Regions from separate parts of the Burkholderia anthinoferrum genome, predicted to be linked through region 1. Evidence: predicted binding sites of a transcription regulator. Region 1 holds the regulator's gene; each other region holds the start of a gene.
The links. The regulator LexA, encoded in region 1, represses DNA repair genes until DNA is damaged. The targets are predictions, from matches to a motif close to ACTGTATNNNNATACAGT.

Region 1 (8,001 bases):
CGCCGGCGGCTGATTCGACCAGTCAGGCGGACGCTCGCCCGGATTGCCGCGCGGCGGCAATCCACTCATCAGCGCGGCGACGCCTTCCGGGGTCGCGTACGCATCGACGAGCGGGCCGATCAGCGCGGACCCGATCAACGCGCCGATCACCGCGAACGGATTGTCCTTTTTTACGGCGTCGACGCGGCGCATCAATTCTTCCGTGACCTGCTGCTTCAGGCTGATGCGCAGCGACGGAAAGTCCACATATTCGCTGATCGCCTGCGCGTCGCGCGCATCGATCGCCGATTTCAGGCGGCCGAGCGCGACATACGGCGACGCGTACCCATAGCCGAGCGCCGCAATAACAGCGACGACGAGCGCGACGATCAACAGGGGCTTGAGTCGCCATGCACGGCGCGACGAACCAGTCACGTTGCCTCCGGTGCGGGAAGGTTCCGCAATCAGAGACCGCCCGGCGTGGCCGATCGTTCCTCCGCGATGCAGCGATCGATCATCCGGCAAACGGCGTCGATCGTGCCCACCATGATCAGGCGCGAACGACCGTGATAGACGCGCACCGGCGCGCGACGCGCGGGTTCCGCGTGATTCAGGCCAGCGTTCAGCGATACGCGCGCGAACGCGGGGAGCGCTGACGGCAGCAGGGACGCCTGCCGTTCGACTGCGACTTCTTCTTGCACGGGCGCCGCCGCGGACAGCGGAGCGCAGGGCGTGCGGCCGCGCAGATGACGCAGGCGACCGAATTGACGGAAAGGCAGCAGGCGGGCAAGGCGTTCCATGATGTTCTCCTAGCGAGACGGAATGTCAGAGTTCGCCCGAGCGGATCAGCCCGACGGCGATGCCTTCCAGCGCGAAATCCGCGCTGCCGGCCTTGACGAAGATGTTTTCGTAATCCGGGTTCTCCGCGATCAGCTCGAGGCCGCCGGGCCGGCGCATCAGGCGCTTGACCGTGACGTCGTCGCCCAGGCGCGCGACGATGATCTGGCCGTCCTTCGCTTCCGTGCGCTTCTGCACGGCGAGGAGGTCGCCGTCGAGAATGCCGGCGTCGCGCATCGACAGCCCGCGTACCTTCAGCAGGTAGTCGGGCTTGCTGGTGAACAGCGCGGGATCGCACGCGTAGTGCTGCGAGATGTGCTCCTGCGCAAGGATCGGGCTACCGGCCGCGACGCGGCCGACGAGCGGCAGCGACAGTTGCATCAGGCCGGCGTGCGGCAGCGTGAACTGATGCGGGGCGTCGTCGATGCCGAGCAGCCGGATGCCGCGCGATGCGCCCGCGGCCAGCTCGATCACGCCCTTGCGCGCCAGCGCACGCAGGTGCTCCTCGGCCGCATTCGGCGAGCTGAAGCCCAGTTCGGCCGCGATCTCGGCACGGGTGGGCGGGAATCCGGAGCGCTCGATCGCGCGGCGGATCAAGTCGAACACTTGCTGCTGACGGGCGGTGAGTTTGGTCATGGCTCAACTGTATGGATAGACAGTGAGCTGTATTTTTATACAGTACTTCGTGAATTTCAAGTGTTACTTGAGGTTCGACGCGATTGCGTCGATTCCGGCGTGATTTCGCGACGCCCGGACGCCGGTTTGTCCGCCGCAACCGTCCGTCCCGTATGCGTTAGCACTTTTGAGTATTAAAAAATGAGGAAGGATTATTTTTAATCATGTAACCCGTTCGATAGACTGGCCCGACATCGCAATACCGACAACACTGGAGAACCAAGGATGGGCAAGCGCAACACGGGGCTGGTGGGCGGAGTGGGCCGCCTGATCGCAACATTCGCGCTGGGCGCGGCGGCGGCGCTGGGCGTCGCGACGCATGCGCAGGCCGATACGACTTTCCTGAATGTGTCGTACGACCCGACGCGCGAGCTGTATCAGGATTTCAACCAGGCGTTCGGCAAGGAGTGGAAGGCGAAGACGGGCGAAACCGTCAACTTCAAGCAGTCGCACGGCGGTTCGGGTGCGCAGGCGCGCTCGGTGCTCGACGGCCTGCAGGCCGACGTCGTCACGCTGGCGCTGGCGTACGACATCGACGCGCTCGCGAACAAGGGGCTCGTGAACAAGGATTGGCAGAAGCGCCTGCCCGACAACGCGTCGCCGTACACGTCGACGATCGTGTTCCTCGTGCGCAAGGGCAATCCGAAGGGGATCAAGGACTGGGACGACCTGACCAAGCCGGGCATCTCGATCGTCACGCCGAACCCGAAGACGTCGGGCGGCGCGCGCTGGAACTACCTGGCCGCATGGGCGTACGCGCTGCACAAGCCGGGCGGCAACGAGCAGACGGCGAAGGAATTCGTCACGAAGCTCTACAAGAACGCGGGCGTGCTCGATTCCGGCGCGCGGGGCGCGACGACGAGCTTCGTGCAGCGCGGGATCGGCGACGTGCTGATCGCATGGGAGAACGAGGCGTTCCTGTCGGTCAAGGAATTCGGCACCGACAAGTTCGAGATCGTCGTGCCGTCGGTGAGCATCCTGGCCGAGCCGCCTGTCGCGGTGGTCGACAAGGTGGTCGACAAGAAGGGCACGCGCAAGCTGGCGGAGGCGTACCTGAATTACCTGTACAGCCCGCAGGGCCAGGAAATCGCGGCGCGCAACTACTACCGGCCGCGCTCGAAGAACGTGCCGGCTGAACTGACCAGGCAGTTCCCGAAGCTGAAGCTGTACACGGTCGACGACACGTTCGGCGGCTGGACGAATGCACAGAAGACGCATTTCGCGGACGGCGGCGTGTTCGATTCGATCTACAAGCCGCAGTAACGCACGCAGTCACACCATAACGACCAAGCGGCGCGCCACGACAGCGCGCCGCATCCCCGACGGGCCGCCGGCGCGATGCACTGCGCCGGCGTTTGCGTCGGACCCGTGAGCAGCATCGACCCAGCAAGCGCATCCGATGACGACGTATACCTTTCGCAAGCCGAGCGCGCTGCCCGGCTTCGGCGTGACACTCGGCATCACGGTGGCCTATTTGAGCCTCGTGGTGCTGATTCCGCTCGCCGCCACGTTCCTGAAGACCGCGACGCTGTCGTGGGACCAGTTCGTCACCGCCGTCACGTCGCCGCGCGTGCTCGCGTCGTACCGGCTGACGTTCTCGGCCGCGCTCGGCGGCGCGCTGATCAACGCCGTGTTCGGCTTTCTCGTCGCGTGGGTGCTGGTGCGCTACACGTTCCCGTTCAAGCGCCTCGTCGATGCGGTCGTCGACCTGCCGTTCGCGCTGCCGACCTCGGTGGCCGGCATCTCGCTCGCGGCCGTCTACGCGACCAACGGCTGGGTCGGCCAGTATCTCGCGCCGCTCGGCATCAAGATCGCGTTCACGCCGGCCGGCGTGCTGGTCGCGCTGACCTTCATCGGGCTGCCGTTCGTCGTGCGCACCGTGCAGCCGGTGCTCGAGGATTTCGAGCGGGAGCAGGAAGAAGCCGCCGCGTGCCTCGGCGCGTCGCGCTGGCTGACCTTCCGCCGCGTCGTGCTGCCGGCCGTGCTGCCGGCGCTGCTCACCGGTTTCGCGCTCGCGTTCGCGCGCGCGCTCGGCGAATACGGATCGGTGATCTTCATCGCCGGCAACGTGCCGATGAAATCCGAGATCACGTCGCTCCTGATCATCACGAAGCTCGAACAGTACGACTACGCGGGCGCGACCGCGCTGGCGGTCGTGATGCTGGTGGTGTCGTTCCTGATGCTGCTGCTGATCAACACGCTGCAGTGGTATCTGCAGCGCAGGACGAGCAAGGGCGCGAGCGGTCCGGCGCCCGCCACCGTCAACGCCGTCGCGGCAGGAGGCCAGCAATGAGCCAGGAGGCCACCGTCGTGCTGAAAACCCCGTCGTCCGCCGTGCGCGCCACGAAGCGGCTCGACCCCGTCAGCGAGTCGCGCGTCGTGCGCTGGCTGCTCACGGGCATCGCGCTCGCGTTCCTCGCGTTCTTCCTCGTCGTGCCGCTCGCCGCGGTGTTCGTCGAGGCGCTGCGCAAGGGCGTCGGCTTCTATCTCGAATCGCTGGCCGATCCCGATGCGTGGTCGGCGATCAAGCTGACACTGACCGTCGCCGTGATCGCGGTACCGCTGAACCTCGTGTTCGGCGTGTGCGCATCGTGGGCGATCGCGAAGTTCGAATTCCGCGGCAAGGCGCTGCTGACGACGCTGATCGACCTGCCGTTCTCGGTGTCGCCGGTGATCTCCGGCCTCGTGTACGTGCTGCTGTTCGGCGCGCAGGGCTGGTTCGGGCCGTGGCTGCAGGATCACGACGTGCAGATCATCTTCGCGGTGCCGGGCATCGTGCTCGCGACGATCTTCGTCACGTTCCCGTTCGTCGCGCGCGAGCTGATTCCGCTGATGCAGGCGCAAGGCACCGACGAGGAAGAAGCGGCGCGCGTGCTCGGTGCATCGGGCTGGCAGATCTTCCGCCGCGTGACGCTGCCGAACGTGAAATGGGGCCTGCTGTACGGCGTGATCCTGTGCAATGCGCGCGCGATGGGCGAGTTCGGCGCGGTGTCGGTCGTGTCCGGCCACATCCGCGGCGTGACCGACACGATGCCGCTGCACGTGGAGATCCTGTACAACGAATACAACTTCGCGGCGGCGTTCGCGGTGGCGTCGGTGCTGGCGCTGCTCGCGCTCGTCACGCTCGCGCTGAAGCTGATCGCCGAGCGTCATCTCGCCGCCGAACTGGCCGACGCCGTTCCCGCACATGCCGGCCCTGTCGGCGCCGTTTCGTCGAAATCGTAAAGAGGCAACCAGAATGGGTATCACCGTCCGTAACCTTCAGAAGCGCTTCGGCGATTTCACGGCGCTCGACAACGTATCGCTCGACTTCCCGCCCGGCGAACTGGTCGCGCTGCTCGGGCCGTCCGGCTGCGGCAAGACCACGCTGCTGCGCGTGATCGCGGGCCTCGAGCACGCGGACGCCGGCCAGGTCGTGCTGCAGGGGCTCGACGTCGCGTCGGTCGGCGCGCGCGACCGCCAGGTCGGCTTCGTGTTCCAGCACTACGCGCTGTTCCGCCACATGACCGTGTTCGAGAACGTCGCGTTCGGGCTGCGCGTGAAGCCGCGCCGCGAGCGGCCGTCGGAAGCCGCGATTCGCGAGAAGGTGCACGAGTTGCTCAAGCTCGTGCAGCTCGACTGGCTCGCGCAGCGTTACCCGTCCGAGCTGTCGGGCGGCCAGCGCCAGCGCATCGCGCTCGCCCGCGCGCTCGCGGTCGAGCCGAAGGTGCTGCTGCTCGACGAACCGTTCGGCGCGCTCGACGCGAAGGTCCGCAAGGAACTGCGCGGCTGGCTGCGTCGCCTGCACGACGACTTGCACATCTCGACGATCTTCGTCACACACGATCAGGAGGAGGCGCTCGAGGTGGCCGATCGCATCGTCGTGCTGAACCGCGGCCACGTCGAGCAGGTCGGCAGCCCGCAGGACGTCTACGATCATCCGCAAAGCGCGTTCGTGTACGAGTTTCTCGGCGCGGCGAACCGGCTGCCGGGCACGGTCGCCGGGCGCGGCTTCGTCGCCGACGGCGCGGCTGCGCCGATCGAGGTCGACGCCGATTTCGCGGGCCCCGCGAATGCGTACGTGCGGCCGCACGATCTGCAGCTGTGGCCGGCGGGCGAAGGGCACCGCGACGGCATCGCGGTGGACGTGCGGCGCGTAATTCCGCTCGGCGGTTCGGTGCGCGTGGAGCTGGAGGCACGCGCGGGCGGCGCGCTCGAGGCGGAACTCGACCGCGACGCCTGGCGGGCGCTCTCGCTGCAGGTCGGCGACGGCGCGACGGCCGTGCCGCGTGCCGTGCGGGTATTTCCCGCGCGTTGACGAGGCAATGTGGGGCAAAGGGCGGGATTCGCTCCGATTCGACAATCAAACAACGACAGCCTAAGAGGCATACCCATGAATTTTCAGCAATTGCGGTTCGTGCGCGAAGCGGTGCGCCAGAACATGAACCTGACCGAAGTCGCGAACGTGCTGTACACGTCGCAGTCGGGCGTGTCGAAACAGATCAAGGATCTGGAGGATGAACTGGGCGTCGACATCTTCATTCGGCGCGGCAAGCGGCTGACGGGGCTCACGGAGCCCGGCAAGGCCGTGCACCAGCTGATCGAGCGAATGCTGCTCGACGCCGAGAACCTGCGGCGCGTCGCGCGCCAGTTCGCCGATCAGGACAGCGGCCACCTCGTCGTCGCGACGACGCACACGCAGGCGCGCTACGCGCTGCCGAAGGTGATCCGGCAGTTCACCGAGGTGTTTCCGAAGGTGCATCTCGCGCTGCGCCAGGGCAGCCCGCAGCAGATCGCGCAGATGATCCTGAACGGCGAGGCCGATCTCGGCATCTCGACCGAGGCGCTCGACCGCTATCCGGACATCGTCACGTTCCCGTGCTATTCGTGGCACCACACGGTCGTCGTGCCGAAAGGCCACCCGCTCGTCGGCCGCGAGAACCTGACGCTCGAGGAAATCGCCGAGTACCCGATCATCACGTACGACCAGGATTTCACGGGCCGCTCGCACATCGACCAGGCATTCACGCAGGCGGGCGCCGTACCCGACGTCGTGCTGACCGCGATCGACGCGGACGTGATCAAGACCTACGTCGAGCTCGGGATGGGGATCGGCGTGGTCGCGGCGATGGCCTACGATCCGCAGCGCGACACGGGGCTCGTCGCGCTCGATACGCAGCACCTGTTCGAGGCGAGCACGACACGGGTCGGGCTGCGCAAGGGCGCATTCCTGCGCGCGTATGCGTACCGGCTGATCGAAATGTTCGCGCCGCACCTGAACGAAGCGGAAATCGCCGGGCTGTTGCGCGAAGCCGTTTGACCATTGCGCGTCGCGCGCCGTCCGGGCGGATGCCGCGGATGCCGCGCGACACGCTTACCTTGCCGTCCGACGCACCGGGCGGCGGCAGGGGGAGGCGCCGTCACGATCGAAGCCTCGGCCGAGGTTTTCGATCCGATGCTTCACGCCAGACGGCGATCGATACACGTTCCCACGCCAACGGAAAAACAGGAACGACCTGCCGAACCTCGGCGCGGCACACGAAACCGGCAGTTTCCCCATTCACGCAACAGCGCCGTCCGACTCGCCGCTTCCGTCATGGTCGGCGACAGGTCGCGACGACGAATGCCCGCGCGCCGCGCGTCGATATCGTCGGCGCAAAGCGCGTTGTCCACGACGAACCGCGCCATCGTCGGCCGCCGCCCGCGAAGCGAGCGCTTCGGCGAGCAGCCGTCGCGAGTGTCGCATTTGCGCGTCGCGAAGCCCGCTCGCGCGCTCCGAATAAACCCTTAAATATTGATCAGACAGGTTGCGCGCCGAAGCGAATCGGTACAGCATAGCCTTCACTCCGCCGGCGTTCCGCCGGCGGTGGCGCGTCGACGACAGCACGCGCCAGGCAGTCGGCCGTCTGCCTCGCTTCCATTCCGTGGTACCGACAGCAGCATCGATGGCCATTGCCCGGGTAGTGTGGCGCAAACGTTTGCTCACATTAAAACAACAATCCGGCCTTCGGGCCGTCGCCAGGAGATGTGTATGAATGTCCGCTTTCGCCGTCGCTTCCTGACCGCCGCGCTCGCCGCCGTCGCGGTGGCCGCGGCACCGGTTGTCCACGCGCAGTCCGCGGCCAAGCCGAAGGTCGCGCTCGTGATGAAGTCGCTCGCCAACGAGTTCTTCCTGACCATGGAAACGGGCGCGAAGGAATACCAGAAACACAACGCGAACCAGTTCGACCTGATCACGAACGGCATCAAGGACGAGACCGACACCGCGAACCAGATCCGCATCGTCGAGCAGATGATCGTGTCGAAGGTCGACGCGATCGTGCTCGCGCCGGCCGATTCGAAGGCGCTCGTACCGGTCGTGAAGAAGGCCGTCGACGCCGGCATCGTCGTCGTGAACATCGACAACCGGCTCGATCCCGACGTGCTGAAGTCGAAGAACCTGAACGTGCCGTTCGTCGGCCCGGACAACCGCAAGGGCGCGCGCAAGATCGGCGATTACCTCGCGAAGCGGCTGAAGGCGGGCGACCAGGT
Region 2 (8,001 bases), on a different contig from region 1:
GTAATCGCCCGCGTTCTGCCGGCGAAACGGAATCGGCTGCGTGGTCCACAGATCGTCGAGACGCCGGCCGAGCGCCGCGCGCGTTTCGTCGAAGCGCGCCGCGTTCATCTTGCCCGTCCGATAGATCACGAACGGCGGCAGCACGTCGAACCCTGGGTAATACAGCATGCCGTGCTGGATCGGGAACAGCAGGTCGTCGATCGGCCCGTTGATACCGCGCGGGCTGTAGTGCGGTTCCCACCCGCCCGTCGTGACGATCACCATCGCCCGCTTGCCGGCGAGCGACCCTTCGCCGTAGCGATCGCCCCAATGCGTGTCGGAATGCTCGCCGACACCATAAGCAAACCCGTACGCGTACACGCGCTCGAACCAGCCCTTCATGATCGCCGGCATCGAGAACCACCACAGCGGAAACTGCAGAATCACCGCGTCCGCCCACTTCAGCTTGCCCTGTTCGCGCGCGATGTCGTCGCGCTGTGTGCCCGTCTCGAACGCGCGCTTCGAATCGAGCGCCGGATCGAAGCGATCGTCGGGTGCACGGCCGGTCATGTCGTGCGCATCGAGGGTCGCCTTCCAGTTCATCGCGTACAGGTCGGTCACTTGCACCGTGTGGCCGGCCGCTTCGAGGTGCGCGACGGCGAAGTCGCGCAGCGCGCCGTTCAGCGAGCGCGGCTCGGGATGGGCATACACGATCAGCACATTCATGTTCGTCACTCCGTGGATTGAATGACTGCAGGATGCCGCCTTCAACGGTATATTTGAAATGAATTCCTGATATCCCAGGTATAGCGATGAATAATCTCAGAAGGCTCGATCTGAACCTGCTCGTCACGCTCGACGTGCTGCTCGCCGAGCACAACGTCACGCGGGCGGCCGAGAAACTGAACATGTCGCAACCGTCGGTCAGCGTCCAGCTGCAAAAACTGCGCGACGTGTTCGGCGATCCGCTGCTGCTGCCGGGGCCCCGCGGGATGCGGCCGACCGCGCGCGCGGAAGCGCTGCGCGAGCCGTTGCGGGAGGCGCTCGAGGCCGTCGAGCGGGCCGTGCTTCCGGCCACGCCGTTCGACCCTGCAACCGCGACGAACACGTGGCGCGTGGCCGCGACCGACTACGGCGAATCGACGATCGTGCTGCCCGCGCTGCACACGCTGCGCTCGACCGCGCCCGCCACGCGGCTCGCCGTCGTCGAGCTCGTGCCGCCGCGCATCGAGCAGGATGCCGAACGAAACGGCATCGACCTGGCTTTTCACACGACCGAAGGCTCGCCGCCCGGCATGCGGCGCCTGCCGCTGTTCGTCGAGCGTTACGTCCTGATCGGCCGTGCCGGCCATCCGAAGCTGAAGCGGCGCCCCACGCTCGCGCAGTTCGGCTCGCTCGAACACGTGATCGTGTCGCCCGACGGCGGCGGCTTCTTCGGCGTGACGGACGAAGCGCTCGCGAAGGTCGGCGCCGCCCGGCGCGTCGTGCTGTCGGTGCCGCACTTTCTGTTCGTGATGTCGGCCGTCGCGAGTACCGATCTCGTCGCGATGGTGCCCGAACGGCTGGTGCGCGACGTGCCCGCGCTGCGCGTGGTGGACGCCCCGGTCGAGGTGCCCGGCTATGAAATGTCGATGCTGTGGCACGAGCGCATGCATCGCGATCCGGCGCATCGATGGCTGCGGGAGACGATCGCGGCGGCGGTCTGACACGCCGGTCGCGGCGCGGCTGACATCTGCTGTCACCGGGGGCTTGAAAGTCGGCCGATCACTGTATATATTTACAGTGTTTCTGCGTCATTTGACCCGAATTCCATCATCCCGAGACGGTCTTTAGTGAGGCGACCATGTTCCAGTCATCCGCATTCGATCCCGAGCAACCCGGCTTCAATCCCGTCCATTTCGAGCGCGCCGCGCAGCGGGCGGTCGTCGATCTGCAGCGTGTCGTCAGCGGCCCTGCCCAGCGGGCGCTCGGCCTGCGGCGCCGCACCCACCCGGCCGCCGTCCGCACGATGAGCTGGCAGGCGCTGCTGAACGTCGAGGAGCTGGCATTCTCGAATGCCGGTTTCCTGAGCCGCAACGAGCCGGCCGTCGTCGATGCATTCATCCGGCTGCGCGACAGTCGGCTGGTCGCCGCGGACGTCGAGGAGCCGGTCGACTGGCGCCGCGACGACGACGACCTGCCGGCCGTCTATCTGATCGTCAAGGCGATGCTCGAAGCGGAAGAGGAAGAACGGGCCGAAGCGGCCTGAGCCGCGCGGGCCTTGCGCGGCTGCGTTCTGCCGCACGTCGGGTGGCAGCGCGATCGACGCGGCCGCTCATCGCGGTTCGGCTTCCGCGGTTCGACGCATCGGCGCAGCGCGCGACAAGCCCCGCCCGCCGCGGATCACCGCCGGGGGACTGCCGCCGCGCGAACGGCGCAGCAACGCCCGTTACAGCCGCGCCGCCAGCCGCGCCCCCTGATCGATCGCACGCTTCGCATCGAGTTCGGCGGCCAGTTCCGCGCCGCCGATCAGGTGCACCGAGCGCCCGGCCGCCTGCAGCGGGGCGAGCAACGTGCGCTGCGGCTCCTGCCCCGTGCAGAGCACGACCGTGTCGGCTTCGATCAATTCGTGATCGGTGCGCTGCTCGCCATACGACACGTGCAATCCGCGTGCATCGATCAGTTCGTAATTCACGCCGCCGATCATCTTCACCTGCTTCATCTTCAGCGTCGCACGGTGAATCCAGCCGGTCGTCTTGCCGAGGCCCTTGCCGAGCGGTGCGGCCTTGCGCTGCAGCAGCGTCACCTCCCGCGCGGGCGCCGACACCCGCGCACGCGTCACGCCGCCGCGCGTCGCGGCCGGGTCGGTCACGCCCCACTCGGCCTTCCAAGCGTCCAGATCGAGCGCCGGCGACTCGCCGTCCTGTACCAGATATTCGGCGACATCGAAGCCGATCCCGCCCGCGCCCACCACCGCGACCCGTCGGCCGACCGGCTGCCCGCCCGCGAGCACGTCGATATAGCTGAGCACGTTCGGCCCGTCCTGCCCCGGAATCTTCGGGTCGCGCGGCGCGACGCCGGTCGCCAGCACGATTTCGTCGTAGCCGCCCGCGATCAGGTCGCTCGCGTCGACGCGGCGGTTCAGGTGCAGCTTCACGCCGGTCAACTCGACCTGCCGGCCGAAGTAGCGCAACGCTTGGTGAAACTCCTCCTTGCCCGGGATCCGCTTCGCCATGTTGAACTGGCCGCCGATCTCCGGCGCCGCGTCGAACAGGTCGACCTGATGGCCGCGCTGCGCGAGCACCGTCGAGCACGCGAGCCCGGCCGGCCCCGCGCCCACCACCGCGATGCGCTTCGACTGCGGCGTAGGCGTGTATTTCAGCTCCGTCTCGTGGCACGCACGCGGATTCAGCAGGCACGACGCGATTCGGTTCTTGAACGCATGATCGAGGCACGCCTGGTTGCAGCCGATGCACGTGTTGATTTCGTCGGCCCGGCCCTGCGCCGCCTTGACGACGAACTCGGGATCCGCGAGCAGCGGGCGCGCCATCGACACCATGTCCGCGCAGCCGTCCGCGAGAATCTGCTCGGCCACTTCGGGCCGGTTGATCCGGTTGGTCGTCACGAGCGGAATGCCGACCTCGCCCTTCATCTTCTTCGTCACCCACGCAAACGCGCCGCGCGGCACCGACGTCGCGATCGTCGGCACGCGCGCTTCATGCCAGCCGATCCCCGTGTTGATGATGGTCGCACCCGCGCGCTCGACCGCCTTCGCGAGCTGCACGGTTTCGTTCCAGTCGCTGCCATCCGGAATCAGGTCGAGCATCGACAGCCGATAGATCAGGATGAAGTCGCGGCCGACCGCTTCGCGCGTGCGCTCGACGATCTCGATCGGCAAGCGGATGCGGTTCTCGTACGCACCGCCCCACTGGTCGCTGCGCTTGTTCGTATGCATCGAGATGAACTGGTTGATCAGGTAGCCCTCGGAGCCCATGATCTCGACGCCGTCATAACCGGCTTCGCGCGCCAGCTTCGCGCAACGCACGAACGCGCGGATCTGCCGCTCGACGCCGCGCGCGCTCAGTTCGTGCGGCGCGAACGGCGAGATCGGCGACTTGATCTTCGACGGCGCGACCGCGAACGGGTGATAACCGTAGCGGCCCGTATGCAGGATCTGCAGCGAGATCTTGCCGTCCTCCGCATGCACCGCATCCGTGATCTCGCGATGCCGGCGCGCGGCGGCCGACGTCATCAGCGTGCCGCCGAACGGCTTGGTCCAGCCGGCCACGTTCGGCGCGAAGCCGCCCGTCACGATCAGGCCGACGCCGCCGCGCGCGCGCTCGGCGAAATATTCGGCGAGGCGCGGCAGCGTCTTGCGGCTGTCCTCGAGGCCGGTATGCATCGAGCCCATCAGCACGCGGTTCTTCAGCGTCGTGAAGCCGAGATCGAGCGGGGCGAGCAGGTGGGGAAAGGGGGTCGTCATGATGATTCGGCCAGTAAGCGATGCCTGCCATCGTAGGCGGGCGGCGCCTTGAACGTGAGGGGGCAAACAGCCATAATGCTTGTCATTTCCGGCCAAAACGACATGACCTCCCCGTCTCGCAAGGACCGCCTCGGGCTGCGCCGGCCGACGATTCCGGTCGCCTATACGCGCCTGCTGCTGCAGGCGCTGGCCACACGCGGCGTCGATCTGGCCGCCGTGCGTGCCGGCACGGGCCTGCGCGACGCGGTGCTGGCCGAACCGGATGCGCGCGTCGCGCCGTCGCAATGGGGGCGGCTCGTGCTCAACGCGATCGAGATCGGCGGCGATCCGGGCATCGGGCTCGCGTTCGGGCTGCTGCTGAAGCCGACCGTGCACGGCTTTCTCGGCTATGCGACGCTGACCGCGCGGGACATCCGCGAAGCACTGTCGGTCACGCAGCGCTACTTCCGGATGCGCAATCGCCAGTACCGGCTGACCTATGCGGAAGACGAACGCGGCGCGACGCTCGAACTGCACGGCGTGCAGGCGAATCCCGTGCTGCAGCATCACGTGATGTTCGAATTCGTGCTGACGGGGCTCGCGCAGAACATCGCGCAATGGGCCGGTCGCCCGTCGCCGCCGATCAGGCTGCAATTCGCGTGGCCGGAGCCCGCGTATTTCGCGCGCTACCGCGATACGTTGCCGCCGGTCGAATTCGGCTGCGCGGCCAATGCGCTGTGGGTCGCGCACGACGTGCTCGACTGGCCGCTGCCGCTCGCCGATGAAGTCGCGCACCGGCAGGCGCTCGTGCAGGTGGAACGCGAATATGCGCAGGTGCGGCAGGAGGAAGGCGATCTGGTCGAGCGGGTTCGCGCGGAGCTGGCGCGCGCCGCCGGCGAATACCCGGGGCCCGACATGCTCGCCGAGGCGCTGCTCGTGTCGACGCGCACGTTGCGGCGCCGGCTGGAGGAAGCCGGTTCGAGCTATCGGCAATTGCTCGACGAAGCGCGGTTTCGCGACGCGAAGCAGTTGCTCGCCGCGTCGGACCTCGACCTGAAGACGATCGCCGAGCGGCTGCAGTTCACCGACCCGGCGAATTTCACGCGCGCGTTCCGGCGGTGGGCCGGGCAAACGCCAAGCGCGTTTCGGGAAGCGGCTGCGAGGTAATCGCGTCAGCGGTGACCCGGGCACCGGTGCGCGAATCACGCCGGACCGCTCGCGGCAGGGTGCGGGTGCGGCTGCGCGCGGATTTCAGTGCCACGCGCCGGCCAACCTTTCGCCCGGCAATGCCGGACGGCCCGCCGAAAGCTGTGGCGTATGATGGGCGCCACATCAAAACGACGTCGCGCGGCCCCGCGCCCTCTCCGACCCATGCCCAATCGCACCACCCTGATCGAGGCCACGATCGACCGCGTCGATACCAACCTCATCCGAGTCAAGGCCGATGTCAGGAAGAACCCGCCATACCGTTTGACGATGCAGAACGTCTGCTACTTCGTCACGGCCAGCGACGTCGATGAAGAAGCATTCAAGCAGATCGAGAAACTGAGGCCCGGCATGTCGGTGCGCGCCTGCACATTCGAGCATCGCGGCCGTCGCCGAATCGCGTGGATCAGGAGCGGCAACCTTGCCATCGCGCCGTACGACGTGCGCGCGCAAAAGCGACGGAACCTGTCGCTGCTTGCCTGGTCGTCGTGCCTGCTCGTGCTGAGTCTGGGTATCGCTGCCGCGGCACTCCATTCAGGTTGGGCGTTCACCTCGGCAATGGCCACCGTCGTGGCCACCGTCGGTCTGGTTGGCAACGTGGTCGCCATCGGCGGCTTGTCCGACCTGATCTTCCAGCCGCAGCGACGCGAAGCCCAGGATGGCTGGCTAGGCGAACCGTCCGGTTTCAGCGCGGAGCGGAGCGGCCCATGACGAACCACGACATGCAGACCGTATCCGGCCGCGTGACGGCAATCGGCCAGCAATCGATCGAGACGAAGATCTGGAGCAACAACCTGGGCGCGACGACGCAAAGTATCGAGGAAATCACACTCCAACTCGATTCGCTCGCGTCCCCCCTCGTGTTCAGGACCAACCGGACGACCCGCCTGTTCATCGCCGATGGCGATCGATTGAACGTCGCCTATGCCGACGACCAGGATCGCCAGATCGTCTACGGCATCCGCAACATGACCGACGGTTCGGCTTATCTGCTGCGCCCCGCCAAAGTCGCCGGCGCCCGGGCCGATCTTTTCGTCATGCTCATTTGCGTGGTCGCCGCGGCCGTGGTCAGCGGAATCGTATCCGCGGTGACGCTCAGCATGGACTCGATGTTCGACGTGTTTGCGCTGATCAGCGCGAGTGTAATCGGCTTGTGCGTGCTGAGTGCGATCCTGCGCATCCTGTTCGGCGTGATCGTGTGGCCCGAAATCAGAAGACTGGCGCAGCCGGGCGGCAAACGCGAAATGAACGCGGCAGCTCAAGCGCTGTCGCTCACGCAGGAAGAAACCCGACACGTACGCTTCATCTGACCGGGACAGGTGCGGCTACCGCGCGGCGAACGACGCTGCTCGCCCCGGTTCGCATCGCCGCGGCCACCGCCTGACTCGCCGTCAATGCGCGCCGCTCGTTCAGGTCAAACCGGATCCGCCCGGACGAGCATCAGCGCCCAGATAAATCCGCGCACCGCCATCCCCTTCGCCCGCCTCGATTCGCACCTCGCCCGTCGCGGCGACGATTGCGTCATACACATCGTCGGCCACGCACACCACCGGCACCGCGATCGCATACAACTCGGCGGCCACGATCGCGCCGATCGAGATGATCAGGTCGCGTTCCTTCAGCACGATCCCGACCGGCCCCGTGCCGTTGCGCACAGCTTCCGCGAGCACGCTGCTGCTCGAACTCGAGCCCTTCGCGTGCGGCATCACCATCACCTTGCCGGCAAGGCTCGCGCCGGTCTGCGGATGCCCGCGATCGACGATCCTGCCCGCGCCCGAGTCGTAGCCGCCCCAGAAGCTCAGCGGCTTGTCGAGGACGAACGGCCGCGCACACGCGCTGCCCGGCACGAGCGTGTCGCCCGTCAAGAATTTGCCCGTCGCTTCAGTCATCGAATCGCACCTTGCCTTCGTACGCGGACCGCACGCATTCGCGCATGCTGCCGTACGCGACCGTCACGCCGATGTTCGCGGGCGCATATGACGCCCACTTCCCCGAGTTGGTCATCACCAGCCCCGACAACTGCTTCATCACCGGCGTGATGTACGTGCAGGTATCGACGACGATCTGGATGCCGCGCGCGGCGAATTTCTCCGCGAGGCCGGCTTCTTCCAGCTCCCACAAAATGAAGCGGCTCGTGTTCACGTAGAAATCGCAGGCCGGCTTGCCGTCGAAGGCGTCGAGCAACGTGTCGAGCGTGCGGAATTCGGCCAGCGAAAAATGCGGCGTGCCGAGCGCGACCGCGACGAGCGCGTCGCCGGCCGCGGCGTGGTTCAGCGTGCGGCGAATCTCGTCGAGATCGGCCATCGTGATATCGACCGTGCGCTGCGCCGCGTGCCCCTGCAACGCGGCGTCGAGCGTCGGCGCCTCCGGCGTCA
Region 3 (8,001 bases), on a different contig from region 1:
GCGTGGCGTCCGTCCGCGCGCGGCGAGATCACGACGCCGCAGATCCTGCTGTTCTCGGCCGTGCTCGGCAGCGTCGGCGCCTGGACGCTCTATACGTTCACGAATCCGCTGACGATGTGGCTGACGATCGCGACGTTCGTCGGCTACGCGGTGGTCTACACGCTGCTGCTCAAGCCGATGACGCCGCAGAACATCGTGATCGGCGGCGCGTCGGGTGCGATGCCGCCGGCGCTCGGCTGGGCCGCCGTCACCGGCGCGGTGCCGGGCGACGCGTGGATCCTCGTGCTGATCATCTTCGTATGGACGCCGCCGCATTTCTGGGTGCTGGCGCTCTATCGCCGCAAGGATTACGAGAACGCCGGGCTGCCGATGCTGCCCGTCACGCACGGCGAGCAGTTCACGCGGCTGCACATCCTGCTGTACACGGTGATCCTGTTCGCGGTCACGATGATGCCGTTCATTTCCGGCATGAGCGGCGCCGTCTACCTGACGAGCGCGGTGCTGCTCGGCGCGGTGTTCCTCGCGTATGCGTGGAAGATCCATCGCGACTATTCGGACGAACTCGCCCGCAAGGCCTTCCGCTACTCGATCGTCTATCTGTCGCTGCTGTTCGTCGCGCTGCTCGTCGATCACTATGCACGCCCGCTGCTCGGCGTGTAACCGCACGGTTTGAACGCAATGCTCCCATCACGGTTCGGGCGCCGCGCGCGCCAAGGCTGGATGCTCGCGTGCGCATTCGCGGCAGCGCTGCTGCTTGCCGGATGCGACAACGCGCCGAAATTCCAGAATCTCGACATCACCGGCAACACGCAGTTCGGCAGCGACTTTTCGCTGCCCGATACGACCGGCAAGGTCCGCACGCTCGCCGATTTCAAGGGCAAGGCCGTCGTGATGTTCTTCGGCTATACGCACTGCCCGGACGTGTGCCCGACCACGATGGCCGAATTGTCCGAAGCGCTGAAGCAGCTCGGGCCCGATGCCGCGAAGCGCGTGCAGGTGCTGTTCGTCACCGTCGATCCGGAGCGCGACACGCCGGCGTTGCTCGGCCAGTACGTGCCCGCGTTCGATCCGTCGTTCATCGGCCTGCGGCCGGCCGACGAAGCGGCGCTGAAGAAGGTCACGAAGGATTTCCGCGTGTATTACGCGAAGGTGCCCGGCAAGACGCCCGGCAGCTACACGATGGATCACACGGCCGCGAGCTACGTGTTCGACCGCGACGGCAAGCTGCGCCTGTTCGTGCGCGACGGCCAGGGCCCGGCCCCGTGGGTCCACGATCTTAAGCTGCTGGTCGACTGATCGGCAGCCGCCGGGCGCCCGGCCCGGCGTTTTGCGTGACGGCCGTTCGCGCCGCCACGCTTTCCCTCTATCTTCGTCGTGTGCATGCGCTCCCGCCGGGCGGCGCGTCGGCATGCGCGCGTATCGCGCCGCAGCCGCGTTACGGCAGCGCCGGCACGTTGAAGCCGGAGGCGGCGCGCGTGATCCGGAATTCCGTCACGCGATAGGTGGCGAGCCCCTCGGTGACGAACGGGTCGGTCTCGAGGATCGCGTCGAGTTCGTCGCGATCGATGCGGGCCGCGAGGATCACGCCGCCTTCGCGCGGCACTTTCGGCCCCGCCGCGATGAAAATGCCCTTGTCGAATTGCGGCTGCAGATACGCGCGGTGGCGTTCGAGCGCGTCGTCGATGCGCTCGAGCGACGCGGTGTAGTGGATGTCGATGACGTACATGGATGGCCCTGGGATGATGCCGGCGCGCCGCGCACCGGCCAGCCGGTCTTTTTAGCACAGCGGATGCGGGCTGTCGCGCCGGCGAGCCGCGTGGCGGGCGGCGGGCGGCGGGCGGCTGGTGGCGCTGCCAGTCGAACGCCGGTTCGCCGCGGCCGCGCGTATTCAAGATGTAAGCCTCGTTGCCGTAAATGAAAGAGCAACCGTTTGCGCGCGGCAGGCCGTTCGCGCGCCGGAGGCATCGACATCGACAGAGGCACGCAGATGAGCAGAATGAGTTTGAACCGCAAGCTGTGGCTCGCGCTTGCGCTGGTATGGATCGGTCTTCTGGGCGTCGGCGCATGGAGCGCCTACGAGACGCGCGCGACGATGCTCGCCGAACGCAAGGCCGGCATCGCGAATCTCGTCGACTCGGCGGCGGGCATCGTGAAGGCCTATCACGCGCTCGCGCAGAGCGGCACGCTGCCCGAGGCCGACGCGAAGCGCGACGCGCTCGCGAGCCTCGCCGCGATGCGCTACGGCGATTCGGGCTACGTGTTCGTGATGGATTCGAAGCCGGTCGTGCTGATGCATCCGACGCTGCCGAAGCTCGTCAACACGCAGGTCGGCGACTATCTCGATCCGGACGGCAAGCCGCTGTTCGTGACGATCCTGAACGCGGCGAAGGCGACCGGCAGCGGGTTCGCCGAATATCGCGGGCGGCTGCCGCACAGCGAGACGGCCGTGCCGAAGATCAGCTACGTCACGCGGTTCGCGCCGTGGGACTGGAACATCTCGAGCGGCGTGTTCCTGAAGGACATCGACACCGTCTACTACCGCACGCTGCTCGGCCACCTGGCCGTGGTGTTCGTGATCGGCCTCGTGATCAGCGCGGCGATGCTGGTGATCATCCGCAACGTGCGCGGCAGCCTCGGCGGCGAGCCGGACGAAGCGGCCGCGCTCGCGGCGCGCATCGCGCGGGGCGACCTCACGCAGCCGGTGCCGGTGCGCGCGGGCGACCGCACGAGCATGATGGCCGCGATGCACGACATGCAGGCGCGGCTGCAGGCGACGATCGGCGGGATTCGCCAGTCGGCCGAATCGATCGCGTCGGCGAGCCGCCAGATCTCGGCCGGCAACGACGACCTGTCGCAGCGCACCGAGGAGCAGGCCGCGTCGCTCGAGGAAACGGCCGCGAGCATGGAGCAACTGACCGCGACGGTGAAGCAGAACGCCGACAACGCGCGACAGGCGAGCGGGCTCGCGAACAACGCGTCGGACATCGCGCGCACGGGCAGCGACGTCGTGAACCGCGTGATCGGCACGATGGGCGAGATCGACGACAGCTCGCGCAAGATCGCCGACATCATCGGCGTGATCGAGGGCATTGCGTTCCAGACCAACATCCTCGCGCTGAACGCCGCGGTCGAGGCCGCGCGCGCGGGCGAGCAGGGCCGCGGCTTCGCGGTGGTCGCGGGCGAGGTGCGCTCGCTCGCGCAACGCAGCGCGACGGCCGCGAAGGAGATTCGCGCGCTGATCGTCGATTCGGTCGAGCGCGTGCGCAACGGCTCGGCGCTGGTCGGCCAGGCCGGCACGACGATGGGCGAGATCCTGCAGGCGGTCGCGCGCGTGACCGACATCATGGGCGAGATCGCGGCCGCGTCCGAGGAGCAGGCGAGCGGCATCACGCAGGTCGGCCGCGCGGTCACGCAGATGGACCAGGTGACGCAGCAGAACGCGGCGCTGGTCGAGGAAGCCGCGGCGGCGGCCGCGTCGCTGCAGGAACAGGCCGCGCGGCTGCGCGACGCGGTCGGCGCGTTCCGGGTCGGCAATGCCGGCGGCCTGTCGTCGCAGGGAGCCCGTGGCACGGCGGCCGAACCGGCATTCGGTAGTGCGAAGGCGGCCGACGAACTGGCGGCGGCGTGACGCATGCCGCGTGAGGGGGATGCGTCGCGGCAGGAACGCAACTAACGGCCGAGTCGTGCAGCGGTCGCCGGCACTGCGCTGGTGCATACCCATATGAGCGGGATGTATTTCACTTCGCGCCGATCCTGTGACACCATTTGCCCCTTCGTGCGAGTCCGGGCATACCCGTATCGCGCCCCATTTCAGTCAAGCAAGAAAGCGAGAAACAGATGAAGCGTCGCAGTCTCCTGAAGGTATTTTCCGTGCTGGCCACCGGCGCCGCGCTGACGCTGTCGGCAGGCGCGCACGCCGAAGACAAGGTGATCAAGGTCGGCACGGTCGCCGGCCCGGATGCGCAAGTGTGGCAAGTCGTGCAGAAGGTCGCGAAGGAGAAGGAAGGCCTGAACGTGAAGGTCATCGAGTTCAACGACTACGTGCAGCCGAACGCGGCGCTCGATTCGGGCGACCTCGACGCGAACAGCTTCCAGCATCAGCCCTACCTCGACAGCCAGGTGAAGCAGCGCGGCTACAAGCTCGTCAGCGCGGGCCTGACCTACATCTCGCCGATCGGCGTGTACTCGAAGAAGTTCAAGTCGCTGAAGGATCTGCCGCAGGGCGCGAAGCTCGCGGTGCCGAACGATCCGTCGAACGAGAACCGCGCGCTGCTGCTGCTGCAGACGCAAGGCGTGATCAAGCTGAAGGCGGGCGCCGGCACGGGCGGCAACAACGCGACGGTGCTCGACATCGCCGAGAACCCGAAGAAGCTGAAGATCTCCGAACTCGACGCCGCGCAGCTGCCGCGCGTGCTGTCGGACGTCGACGCGGCCGTGATCAACACGAACTACGCACTGGCCGCGAACCTGCAGCCGACCAAGGACGCGATCGCGCTCGAAGCGCTGACGAGCCCGTACGCGAACCTGATCGCCGTGCGCGCGAAGGACAAGGATCAGCCGTGGGTGAAGAAGCTGGTGAAGGCGTACCAGTCGCCGGAAGTGAAGGAATTCATCAAGAAGCAGTTCAAGGGCTCGATGGTCGCGTCGTTCTGAACGCCGCTCACCGGGTGGACCGCTGAACGAAAAGGCCTGCATCGCGCAGGCCTTTTTCATTGGCGCGGCCGCTTGGCGGCCGCCCGGAGGTCAGCGCCCGCTCACATCTCCCCGCGCCGCGAGCAGATCGACATGATCTGCTGGATTGCGTAGTTGTCGCGCACACCCGGCAGCGACTGCACGACGCATTCGTGAAAGCGCCGTTCGCGCGGCAGCAGCATCGCGTTGTTGCGGTACAGCGCGTCGCACGAGCGCTGGATCAGCTGCGCGGCGGCGCCGTTGCGGCTCTCACGTAGCGCATTGAGCATGCAGTCGTCGTATTGCGCGTTGCCGTCGGTCAGCGCGAAGGCTGCTCCCGGCAGTGCCAGCGCGACCGTCGCGCATGCGATTGCACGAATCGTTCGTTTCAAGTCTCCTCCGATGGTGTGGATCGGGTCGGCGGACAGCATAACGTAAAGCGATCAACGCGGCTGGCGCGTTGCGCCCGAACCGGCGCGGCGGGTCATGACGGGCGCGCCGGCTTTTCCCCGGTTTCTTCCGACGAAAACCGGTTTCGTACCAGTACTGTGCGACGCGGACGCATTGCCATATACTGTATATCCATACAGTTGTGGGTGGCGTCATGCTCGCATCCTCCATTACTCCCGAATCCCTTCATCCGTCCCTCTGGCGCGGCTCGCAGCTCGCGCGCGGCGGTCCCCGCACGGTCGAAACGGGCTTCGCGCCGCTGTCGGCCGAGTTGCCGGGCGGCGGCTGGCCGGTCGGCGGTCTCGTCGAACTGCTGGCCGCGCAGCCCGGCTGCGGCGAGATGCGGCTGCTCGCGCCCGCGCTCGCCCGCACCGTCAGCGCGCGGCGGCCGCTCGCGCTCGTCGCGCCGCCGCAGGCGCCGCATGCCACCGCGCTCGCCAGTCTCGGCGTGCCGGCCGACGCGCTGCTGTGGCTGCGCGCAGGCAGCCGCACCGATGCGCTGTGGGCCGCCGAGCAGGCGCTCAAGACCGGCTGTTGCGGCGCGCTGCTGCTCTGGCAGGACGCGCGGCCCGATGCGCTGCGGCGTCTGCATCTCGCGGCCGCGCGCACGGGCGACACGCTGTTCGTGATGCTGCGTCCGCTGTCGGTCGCGCGGCAACCGTCGCCGGCCGTGCTGCGCGTCGCGCTGCATCCGGTGCCGGGCGGCGTGTCGCTCGACATCGTCAAGCGTCGCGGGCCCGCGCGCAGCGAGCCGCTCGTGCTCGATTTGCCGTCACCCATCGTGGAGAGCCGCTATGCGCGTCTTGCTCGGCATCCATCTGCCGCGCCTGCCGCTCGACGTGTGCGTCCCGCCGCCGTCTGATGCAGCGGCTGGCGAGGGCAGCGAGGCCGGCTGTGCGGTGCTCGAGCAGGGTGTCGTGCTGATCGCCGATGCGGCCGCGCGCCGGCAGGGCGTACGTGCGGGCATGAAGCGCGGCGGCGTGCTCACGCTCGCACCCGCGACGCAGCTCGTCGAACGCGATCCCGCCCGCGAAGCCGATGCGCTGCGCGCGGTCGCGCTCGCGTTGCTGCGCTTCTCGCCGTGCGTCGCGCTCGACGACGAAGCCACGCTGATCGTCGACGTCGGCCCGAGCCTGCGCCTGTTCGGCGGCCTGCCGTCGCTGTGCCGCCAGGTGCGGGCGACGCTCGCGGCGCTCGGCTATGCGGTGCGCCTGTCCGCCGCGCCGACCGGACGCGGCGCGTGGCTGCTCGCGCGCACGTCGGCCCGCGCCCGCATCCGGCGGCGTGTCGCGCGTCAGGCCTCGCTCGTCCGCACGCTCGACCGGCTGCCCTGTGTGCTGCTGCCCGATGCGCGCCCATATGCGGGCTGGTTCGACGGTCTCGGCTGCCGCACGCTCGCCGATCTGCGCCGCCTGCCGCGCGCGGGGCTGCAGCGGCGCTGCGGTCCCGCGCTGCTGGCCGTGCTCGATCGTGCATACGGTGAAGCGGTCGAGCCGCTTGCGTGGATGGCGGTGCCGCCGGTATTCGACGTGCGGCTCGAATTGGCGGAGCGCGTCGAATACGCGGAAGCCGTGCTGTTCGCCGCGCGGCGGCTCGTCGTGCAGCTATGCGGCTGGCTGGCCGCGCGGCAACTGTCGCTGGCCGCGATGACGTTCGATCTCGAGCACGAGCGCGGCCGTCAGGCCGTGCCGCCGACGCCGCTCGCGCTCGCGTTCGCCGCACCCGTGCGCGACGAGGTGCATTTCATGCGGCTGCTCGGCGAGCGGCTCGCGCGCGTCGAGCTGCCGGCCGCGGTGATCGCGGTGCGGCTGAAGGCCACGCGCGTCGAATCGGTCGCGCCGCCGGCCGACGATCTTTTTCCGGAGCCGGGCGGTACGCGGGAAACCCGCGAGCGGTTGCTCGAACTGCTGGTGGCGCGGCTCGGCGCGGACAACGTGCTGCGCGCGGCGCCCGTCGCCGATTACCGGCCCGAGGCCGCGAACCGCTGGCTGCCGCTCGATGCGCAAGCGGGCAAGCCGGCCGCCGGTCCGCCCGCTGCGCCGCCGCGTCCCGCGTGGTTGCTGGCCGAACCGTTGCCGCTGCTGATGCGCGGCGAGCGGCCGGTATTCCATACGCCGCTCCGGATGATGTCGTCGGCCGAGCGAATCGAAGCCGGGTGGTTCGACGGGCAGTTGATCGCACGCGATTACCACGTCGCGCAGGACGAAGAGGGCGCGTGCTACTGGGTATTCAAGGAGCGGACGAGCAGTCAGGCGGCCCCGCGCTGGTTTCTGCACGGTTTGTTCGGGTGAGCGGAGATGGTTGCGGAATTCAGTTTGCTGCCCGATTACGCGGAGTTGTTCTGCCGCTCGAATTTTTCGTTCCTGCATGGCGCGTCGCATGCGGAAGAACTGGTCGAGCGCGCGGCGGAACTCGGCTATCGCGGGATCGCGATCACCGACGAGTGTTCGCTCGCCGGCGCGCCGCGCATGCATGTCGCCGCGAAGGCGAAAGGGCTGCCGCTCGTCGTCGGTTCGTATTTCGACGTCACGCCGGATGAAGTCGCGCCCGGCCACGATCCGGGCCCCGGTGCGTTCGGGCTCGTGCTGCTCGCGCAGAACCGCGACGGGTACGGCAATCTCTCCGAGCTGATCTCATGGCGGCGGATGGCGGCGCCGAAGGGCACTTACACGCTGACGTCGCGGATGCTGTCGGCGCCGCCGGCGGAGTTTGCCCACTTGCGCGGGATGCCCGACTGCTTCGCGATCCTCGTGCCGACGTATCCAGTGCGGACGGACGTGCTCGATGCGCAGGTCGCCTGGTTTCGCGCGACGTTCGGCGAGCGCGCGCGGCTCGGGCTCGTGCAGTTGCAGCGTGCGCTCGACGGCGCGCAGCGCGACG

Region 2: the regulator LexA is predicted to act here: its motif matches at 1,746-1,763, upstream of C5F75_RS26770 (DUF2471 family protein).
Region 3: the regulator LexA is predicted to act here: its motif matches at 5,245-5,262, upstream of imuA (translesion DNA synthesis-associated protein ImuA).

The regions. Positions count from the first base shown of each region.
Region 1 is NZ_LFZP01000032.1:251,279-259,279, reverse strand. Features, by position in the region: gene C5F75_RS10485 (DUF2939 domain-containing protein) at 1-414, opposite strand, end outside; gene C5F75_RS10480 (hypothetical protein) at 444-779, opposite strand; gene lexA (transcriptional repressor LexA) at 805-1,452, opposite strand; gene C5F75_RS10465 (sulfate ABC transporter substrate-binding protein) at 1,717-2,754, shown strand; gene cysT (sulfate ABC transporter permease subunit CysT) at 2,891-3,784, shown strand; gene cysW (sulfate ABC transporter permease subunit CysW) at 3,781-4,716, shown strand; gene C5F75_RS10450 (sulfate/molybdate ABC transporter ATP-binding protein) at 4,730-5,788, shown strand; gene C5F75_RS10445 (CysB family HTH-type transcriptional regulator) at 5,864-6,790, shown strand; gene C5F75_RS36700 (hypothetical protein) at 6,931-7,158, opposite strand; gene C5F75_RS10435 (sugar ABC transporter substrate-binding protein) at 7,502-8,001, shown strand, end outside.
Region 2 is NZ_LFZP01000056.1:58,758-66,758, forward strand. Features, by position in the region: gene C5F75_RS26760 (NAD(P)H-dependent oxidoreductase) at 1-705, opposite strand, end outside; gene C5F75_RS26765 (LysR family transcriptional regulator) at 792-1,685, shown strand; gene C5F75_RS26770 (DUF2471 family protein) at 1,823-2,227, shown strand; gene C5F75_RS26775 (oxidoreductase) at 2,408-4,441, opposite strand; gene C5F75_RS26780 (AraC family transcriptional regulator) at 4,517-5,587, shown strand; gene C5F75_RS26785 (hypothetical protein) at 5,792-6,337, shown strand; gene C5F75_RS26790 (hypothetical protein) at 6,334-6,936, shown strand; gene C5F75_RS26795 (aconitase X swivel domain-containing protein) at 7,036-7,515, opposite strand; gene C5F75_RS26800 (aconitase X) at 7,508-8,001, opposite strand, start outside.
Region 3 is NZ_LFZP01000008.1:70,142-78,142, forward strand. Features, by position in the region: gene cyoE (heme o synthase) at 1-660, shown strand, start outside; gene C5F75_RS03375 (SCO family protein) at 679-1,296, shown strand; gene C5F75_RS03380 (YciI family protein) at 1,436-1,726, opposite strand; gene C5F75_RS03385 (methyl-accepting chemotaxis protein) at 1,988-3,628, shown strand; gene C5F75_RS03390 (MetQ/NlpA family ABC transporter substrate-binding protein) at 3,838-4,653, shown strand; gene C5F75_RS03395 (VF_A0006 family four-cysteine protein) at 4,755-5,063, opposite strand; gene imuA (translesion DNA synthesis-associated protein ImuA) at 5,276-5,983, shown strand; gene C5F75_RS03405 (Y-family DNA polymerase) at 5,916-7,412, shown strand; gene C5F75_RS03410 (error-prone DNA polymerase) at 7,419-8,001, shown strand, end outside.